DNA from 2 places in the Solibacillus sp. CAU 1738 genome. Region 2 is predicted to be linked to the other one. Evidence: a T-box and tRNA genes for the amino acid it is inferred to sense, from the RefSeq annotation. Region 2 holds a T-box; the other holds one or more tRNA genes.

Region 1 (4,395 bases), on a different contig from region 2:
TCAAAAGGCAATTTAATATCCTCTAACACAATTTTCATACGTTCTAAAATATCATTAGATGATAGTCTTTTAAAATCAAAGCGCTGACATCGTGATATAATCGTCGCCGGGAGTTTATGCGGTTCTGTTGTCGCCAAAATAAATACGGCATGCTCTGGTGGCTCTTCTAATGTTTTTAATAGCGCATTAAATGCACTCGTCGAAAGCATATGCACTTCATCGATAATATACACTTTAAAACGTGCGTTCGCTGGGGCAAAACGAACTTTTTCAATAATATCCCGCATTTCCTCTACACGTGAATTGGACGCAGCGTCAAACTCGATAACATCCGGATGCGAGCCCTCAGTAATACTTATGCATGTCGCGCATTCATTGCACGGTTCGTTAGAAGGAGCATTCTCACAGTTTAACGCTTTCGCAAAAATTTTTGCCGTACTTGTTTTCCCTGTGCCTCGTGGACCTGAAAAAAGATATGCGTGCGTCGTTTTACTTGCAAGGAGAGCATTTTGTAGTGTTCTTTTTACATGTACTTGACCTGACATTTCACGAAAAGACTGCGGTCTATATACGCGATAAAACGCTTGATATGTCAATGGTTTTCTCCCCCTTTTTTATAAAATTCAGTAGTATAAGTATAACATAAAAAAGGTGTATCCATCTGTTACGATGAATACACCTTCTAGTTGGCAATTTAATGCCGTGCACCTTTCTTTGACAGCCGCACATAAGCGTTACTCTTGTCGCCAGCTCAAGTTAGGCAACCCCGCGGCACATGGGTGAAACCACTTAATGCTGCTTCCTTCCGGACCTGACATGGTTCATGGGTTCCCATTGCGCAGGACCCAACCGTCAACACTACGTGCAAAAGGCAGACCCTACAATACGGGCAGCCTCAGAAAAGGACTTCAGTCTCGCTAGAGCGGATTGCGAGTTACAGGGCACCGCTACCTCCCCACCTAGCACGGCAATTTCTAGTATACTGACAGTTAGCAAAAAAAGCAATGGAAACCGTCTACTCATTTAAAACATAATTTTCCCAGATTGCAGAGAATGGGGCTCCCATATACGTACCCTCTGTCCGTTTACTTAGCATTATTTAATTATTTGGGGTTTCATGTTCCCTTCCACAAAACTTTTATACATGTTATTCCCTATTAAACATACCAATAACTTCTGTTGTCTCTGTTATATTTACAAAGGCTGTCGAATCGATTTCTTTTATGATGTTCTTCACTTCTCCAAGTTGATAACGTGTAATTACCGTTTTAAGTACTTTTCTATGTTGTCCTGTAAATACGCCTTCTCCATCCATTACACTACATCTACTTTTTATCTAGCATTGGATTTTTCTATTAAATTTGGCCATAATGGTTACTATTATCGATACATAATACGATGAATTGGAGGGCTTAAAAGTTGGCAAAAAAATCATATAACGAAAAATTACAAGATAACAAAGATATGCCTAAAATTATTGAAGTGTCTGATCCGAAAGCCATTTCGAGATTTGGAGGATCAAAAATGTTGATTGCACCACCATTAGCGTACGATGAAATCATGAGGAAAGTGCCACTTGGAAAAGTCATTACAGCCGATTATTTAAGAAAAGAATTAGCAAAAAAACACGAAGCAGACTACACATGCCCACTAACAGCCGGAATATTTATGAACATAGCAGCTAACGCCTCAGCAGAGAGAGCCACTGATACAATTCCCTACTGGCGAACATTAAAAAAAGACGGGGAACTTAATGAAAAATATCCAGGAGGCATTGATGCGCAAAAATGCAATCTCGAAGCAGAAGGCCACACTATTATACAAAAAGGAAAAAGATATTTTGTGAAAGATTATGAAGATAAGTTGTTTGTGCTATCTATTTAGAGATTCCCCCTCTATTTAGATAGCAGTCATGAAAATACTGCGATAAAATTGAACGTACTAATGATTCTATATTCGAATAGCTAGATATTTATTAGAAATTCACCTTAATTTTGCGCTATCATAAAAAAAACAAAAATATTTTCAAAAAGTGTTGACGTGTTATTAAATTCGTGATAAATTAGTACTTGTCGATAAGACATCTCACATGGAGGTATACCCAAGTCTGGCTGAAGGGATCGGTCTTGAAAACCGACAGGCGGGTAACACCGCGCGGGGGTTCGAATCCCTCTACCTCCTCCATCTTTTTTTATAAAGATAGTACGTAAACCGTTGCATATGTAACGGATTTTTTATTTTATAATACTTTCCGAAAATGGCAAGTACTATGGCACATGTTGCTATAGTACTTTTTTTGTTTTATAGACGTATTATTATGCATTATCAAGATATTTTCATTAGAATAGAGTAGTTATCTAAATAGGAGGTTATGCTATTTGCTAAAAAGCGTTTCGACATCCTCTCGTATCGCATTTACAATTTTAATAATTGCATTACTAACTGCACTCGCTAGTGAAATTAAAATTATACCGTTCCATATGGATTTTCGGTTTGGATTCGGTAGCATCATTTTCTTTTTAGCAATATTAATAAAACCAGTACCTATTATAAGAACTGGTTTTGCAACTGCCATAACTATCGTATTATTTCGGACGCTTATTGATCTATTTTTTAGTGATGATCACTTTTGGCATGTGCTACTAACACATCTACCGGCTGCACTCTTTTATATTACATTCGCCGTCTGCTTATCGTTTATTCAATTTGAACGCATTCGGTTAAGACCGATGAAGCTCGGCTTGTACGGGGCTTTTTTTGAAATAGTCGCAAACTGCGTCGAGGGTATTGTACTCTATACGTTTTTCAAAGAGCAATTAACGTTGAATGAGCTCATACTTATTTTCGCAGTAGCCTTTTTACGTAGCTTTTTCGTTGTTGGAATTTATAGTTCAATTTCCTTCTCAGAGCAAAAAAAGCAAATGCAGCAGTTACTCAATATCGGTTCGGAGCTTTATGTAGAAACGCTTTATTTGAAAAAATCGATGCAACAAATCGAGCATATCACTGCAGCTAGTTTTGACCTATATAAACAATTAAATCCGATTGATCGAGCACTTAGCTTGCAAGCGCTTACCATTTCTCAAGAAATACATGAAGTAAAAAAGGATTCGGAGCGTATTTATGCTGGGCTTTCTAAAATAACGACAATGGAGCATAATCACACTTTCCTTCTATCAGAATTACTGCTTTATATAACAGCTGCTAACGAAAAATACAGTGCTTATTTACAAAAGAACATCACATTCAAAACAACATTTAATATGAATTTCAAAATACATGATTATTTTACGATTCTCGCACTTATTAATAATATCGTAGCAAATGCAGTGGAAGCGATAGAACGTGAAGGCATTATTGAAATTCGCGTTTTTCATACACAGGAATCGACAATTATTACAATTGAAGATAACGGTATTGGCATAAAAGACCATGAATTACCGATTATTTTCGATGCAGGCTATACATCAAAATTTAATGACCAAGGGAAGGCTTCTACTGGTATCGGCTTATCTCATGTTCAAGCAATTATTTCGCATTTAGAAGGCTCGATAACAGTAACAAATGGTGCTACAACAAGATTTTCTATAACAATTCCTACCCATCGTTTATTATAAAGGAGGTTTTATATGCGCTATTTTATTGTAGATGATGACCGCGCAAGTCGAATTATGCTTGCCAATATTATTGAAGAAGGTGGACTAGGCACTGTTATTGGCGGCGCTAAAAATGGACACGAATCGATTCCTCAAATATTAATAACACAGCCCGATTTTGTACTAATGGATTTACTTATGCCTAAAATGGATGGTATTGCGACGATTGAAAAATTACGTGAAAATCGTTATGAAGGCCATTTTATTATGATTTCTCAAATTGTAGATAAAGAAATGGTAGCACAAGCATACGAACAAGGTGTCGAGTTTTTTATCCATAAGCCGATTAATAAAGTGGAAGTACAAATGGTGCTACGTAAAACAGAAGAGCAATACCGATTGAAAAATTCAATTAACGCAATTCGTCAATCATTAACTAATTTCGAAGTGCCCGATATGAAACATTCAAAAAAGACTACTCGCGACCATATACAATCTATGCTAAATGATATGGGAATTGTCGGTGAAGTTGGTAGTGAGGATATAATAAAAATCATTGAGCTACTTCTACTCGAAAAGCATAAAATAGCGCCACTTCCACCTTTAAAGGAGCTATATGAAAAGCTTGCAATGTTAACGAAAACAACACCGGATGATATTTTAAAGGAAAGCAAAGCTATTGAACAGCGCGTGAGAAGAACGATATTAGCGGCAATGATCAATTTAGCCAATTTAGGTATTGTTGATTATACAAATTCAGAATTTGAATACTATGCACCTAGATATTTTGACTTTACAG
Region 2 (4,395 bases):
AAAACCCACCTCCTAATTTCCGGTATATTTTCAAATTGATTGTAACATATATTTTAACTTTGTCACATATATATTACATTTTATTTTTTAAAAAGACCGACTTATCAAAACGATACGTCGGTTTCCAGTTATTTCTTTTATTTTGAATAGGCGATAATAAGATCACTGTAACAAGTCCTTCTCAAACACAATTTTATGTCGACCTTTATCATCTATAAATGTGTGAACGATATCAAATCCTGCCTTCAAATTGACGATAAGCATTGCCTTTTTCTCATTACGCCCATATGTCCGAATGCGCGTATAGCCTTGCTGCTGACACCATGTATGTTGTGCCTCCATTAACCGACTGGCTATGCCGCGCTGCTGGTATACGGGATGGACGCCACCTAGCCAGCTATAAAACACACCATCTTCTTGTTCGTAACCAAATTTAAATCCTACAACAATGTCATCCTCTACCGCTAAAAACGCGCAAAAATTTTGTTTACCAATAAGCTTTTCTGGCTTAAATACTTCATCAAAAACTAGTTTATGTACAATTTGCATGCCATCGACCAAATCCTGTGGCAACTCTGTAAACTGTAAAATGTTCATTTCGACTCCCCCTTTTAAAAAAAGGCCCCCACACGAGTGAGAGCCCTTCATCATTTATTTTGCTGGTGCTGCAATAACTGTTTTTCCGCCCATATACGGTACTAAAACTTCAGGAATTTTTACGCTTCCGTCTGCCTGTTGGTAATTTTCTAAAATAGCCGCAACTGTACGACCAAGAGCAAGACCTGAACCGTTTAATGTATGCACATATTCTGGCTTTGCCCCATGCTCACGACGGAAACGAATGTTTGCACGGCGCGCTTGGAAGTCTTCGAAATTTGAACAAGAAGAAATTTCACGGTACATATCTTGCGTTGGGAACCATACTTCAAGATCGTATTTCTTCGCTGCAGTGAAGCCTAAGTCAGACGTATTCATTAATAGTTTGCGGTACGGTAAACCTAAAAGCTGTAATACTTTTTCTGCATGACCAGTTAATAACTCTAATTGCTCATATGATTCCTCTGGTTTTACGAAACGCACTAATTCTACTTTATTGAATTGGTGTTGGCGGATTAAACCACGAGTATCACGGCCCGCTGAACCTGCTTCAGAACGGAAGCAAGCGCTGAATGCCGCAAATCCTTTTGGCAACATGTCTCCATCAATAATTTCATCACGATAGAAGTTTGTGACAGGTACTTCAGCTGTTGGAATCATAAAGTAATCCGTATCTGTTAATTTGAAAACATCTTCTTCAAATTTCGGTAATTGACCTGTACCTGTTAAGCTGTCGCGGTTGACGATTACTGGTGGTAGCATTTCCTCATAACCATGCTCATCAGAATGTAGATCCATCATAAAGCTCATTAATGCACGTTCTAAACGGGCACCTAAACCACGGTAAAATAAGAAACGGCTACCCGTTACTTTACCTGCACGCTCAAAATCGACTACTTCAAGGTCAGTTGCAATATCCCAGTGTGGCTTTGGTTCGAAATCGAATGTTGGGATGTCTCCCCAAGTAGCGACAGTTACATTATCATCTTCCGTTTCTCCAACTGGCACAGATTCGTGTGGAATGTTTGGCAGACGCATCATCATGTAGTCGAACTTTTCTTCTACTTCACGTAATTCATTATCTAATACTTTAATTTCATCGCCTACTTCACGCATACGTGCGATCACTTCATCGGCATTTTCTTTATTACGTTTCATAACAGAAATTTGCTCAGATACTTTATTGCGCTCCGCTTTTAATACTTCTGTTTTTGCGATTAAATCACGACGCTTTGCATCTAACGCTTCAAATTCATCAATATTTCCTAAGTCTTCATTACGTGTAAGAAGTACCTTTTTTATTTCTTCATAATTGTCTCGAACACGTTTAATATCTAACATGTTTATTCCTCCGTTTCGTTTATTTGATGATAGTCGTTCCGCTTTGCCCTGCTAGTGCGTTAAAACACAAAAAAGCCCTCATCCCCTGGAAAGGGACGAGAGCTACCCGCGTTGCCACCCTAATTGAATAAACACATTATGTGCCTATTCCACTTATGTCATAACGGCTTTAGTCACCGGTCTCGCCTACTTTAATTTCAGCAAGACAACTCAAGGACGGATTCACAAGTGCTTTTATTAGCTTTCACCAACCGCTAACTCTCTAAGAAAAAACGAGCTTGTTACTATTTCCTATCATCGCATTCACAATTTAAAATTTAACCATACTGTACTATATGCGATTTATTTTTGCAAGCTACATTGCTACAACTTTTTCAACAAAGTAACGTAACAATCGTAAATCAGTCGTTAATTCCGGATGAAAAGCACAACCTAGCATATGTTGCTGCCTCGCTAACACGATTTTCCCTTCAAATGTGGCAAGCACCTCTACATCTTTTCCAACTTCCACAATATGCGGTGCACGAATGAATACAGCTTTCACATCATCATCAATATGTTTGACTGGTAGCTCCACTTCAAAGCTATCAATCTGCCTACCATAGGAATTGCGCTCTACTACAATATCCATTACAGCAAAATGGGACTCTTGCCCGATTACTTCACGCGCCAGTAATATTAAGCCTGCACATGTACCGAAAACAGGTAGCCCATTTGAAATCGCATCACGAATCGGCTCAAGTAACTGACCGCGCTCTAATAATTTTCGCATCGCTGTACTTTCTCCACCAGGCAAAATGAGGCCGTCTAATTGCGGCAAATGCTGTACTTCTTTTACAAGAACTACCTCACAGTTTAGCGCTTCAAGCATTTGTGCGTGTTCCCTAACAGCACCTTGTAATGCTAAAATGCCGATTTTCATCTTACCAGCCTCGCTCTTGCATACGTTCATGCTGTCCTAGCTGTGCAATATCAATACCTTTCATCGGTACACCAAGCTCTTTTGAAATTTCAGCAATAAGCTTGTAGTCCTTGTAATGCGTCGTTGCTTCTACAATAGCACGCGCAAATTTTTCTGGATTTTCCGATTTAAAAATACCCGAACCAACAAATACTCCATCTGCGCCAAGCTCCATCATTAGTGCCGCATCTGCAGGAGTAGCTACACCACCTGCTGCAAAATTTACAACTGGCAAACGTCCATTACGTTTAATTTCACGTAGTAACTCAAATGATGCACCTAATAATTTTGCCTCTGTCATTAGTTCGTCTTCTGTCATACTAACTACTTTTCGTACTTGTGCATTCACTTTACGAATATGGCGTACAGCCTCAACAATATTACCTGTCCCCGGCTCACCTTTCGTACGCAGCATAGCAGCTCCTTCACCAATTCGACGTGCAGCCTCTCCTAAATCGCGACAGCCACATACGAACGGTACTGTATAATCACTTTTTAATAAATGGTACTCTTCATCAGCTGGTGTTAATACTTCACTTTCGTCAATATAGTCAACTCCCATTGCCTCTAGCACACGTGCTTCGACAATATGACCAATACGCGCCTTTGCCATAACAGGAATGGATACCGCCCCCATCACTTCTTCCACAATACGCGGATCAGCCATGCGTGCTACGCCGCCCGCTTTTCGAATATCTGATGGTACGCGTTCTAATGCCATTACCGCTACTGCACCTGCAGCTTCAGCAATTTTAGCTTGCTCTGCATTAATTACGTCCATAATGACGCCACCCTTTTGCATTTCTGCCATCCCACGTTTAAGCATATCAGTTCCTAATTGTTTCATTTTTCTACCTCCACCTTTGTGATGATGTTTAGTATAATAGAAATTGACCATTTCGGAATATTCAGTTTAGTAAAATTTAAGGTGGTCAGTTAAGAGGTGGATAATGGATTTATTACTTTTTCAATTAGAAAAACACATTGGAAAACCGCTTTATGAGCAGCTTTATACCGGCATTAAAGAAGCCATTATTACTAAAAAAATTACAGTCGGGGAAAAATTGCCATCTAAAAGACAGCTTGCGGATTTTTTAAATATTAGCCAAACAACTATTGAGCTTGCGTATGGACAGCTCCTTGCAGAAGGCTATATCGCTTCGAAGCCACGCATCGGCTATTTCGTTGAAGAAATTGATGAGTTACCTTTTATCGAAAAGCAGACAAATACTTTGCCAGCGTACGAAAAAAAGAACTACGCTACCGATTTCTCACCCGGCAAAATTGATGAAGATTCTTTTCCTTTTACAATATGGCGTAAATATGCCAAAGAGATGCTCGATACAAGTTTTAAAGAGCTCCTACAAATAGGGGATCGTCAAGGGGAATACGAGCTACGCGTCCAAATCGCCAGTTATTTATATCAATCACGAGGCATTAACTGTACACCGGAGCAAATTGTTATTGGTTCTGGGACAGAGCATTTAATGCCGATG

What was found. A T-box is a leader RNA that pairs with one kind of tRNA and senses whether it is charged. The one in region 2 lies ahead of serS (serine--tRNA ligase), so its partner is inferred to be a tRNA-Ser.
Region 1: it encodes a tRNA-Ser, which carries the amino acid that the T-box ahead of serS (serine--tRNA ligase) is inferred to sense. The anticodon was not compared.

The regions. Positions count from the first base shown of each region.
Region 1 is NZ_JBDQQN010000014.1:3,096-7,490, forward strand. It holds gene dnaX (DNA polymerase III subunit gamma/tau) at 1-596, opposite strand, end outside; RNA gene ffs (signal recognition particle sRNA large type) at 701-968, opposite strand; gene AAFN87_RS19820 (DUF2179 domain-containing protein) at 1,148-1,315, opposite strand; gene AAFN87_RS19825 (MGMT family protein) at 1,420-1,884, shown strand; tRNA gene AAFN87_RS19830 (tRNA-Ser) at 2,092-2,184, shown strand; gene AAFN87_RS19835 (ATP-binding protein) at 2,379-3,617, shown strand; gene AAFN87_RS19840 (response regulator) at 3,630-4,395, shown strand, end outside.
Region 2 is NZ_JBDQQN010000013.1:21,013-25,407, forward strand. It holds gene AAFN87_RS19745 (GNAT family N-acetyltransferase) at 163-597, opposite strand; gene serS (serine--tRNA ligase) at 652-1,938, opposite strand; T-box leader at 2,027-2,245, opposite strand; gene pdxT (pyridoxal 5'-phosphate synthase glutaminase subunit PdxT) at 2,294-2,860, opposite strand; gene pdxS (pyridoxal 5'-phosphate synthase lyase subunit PdxS) at 2,862-3,746, opposite strand; gene pdxR (MocR-like pyridoxine biosynthesis transcription factor PdxR) at 3,850-4,395, shown strand, end outside.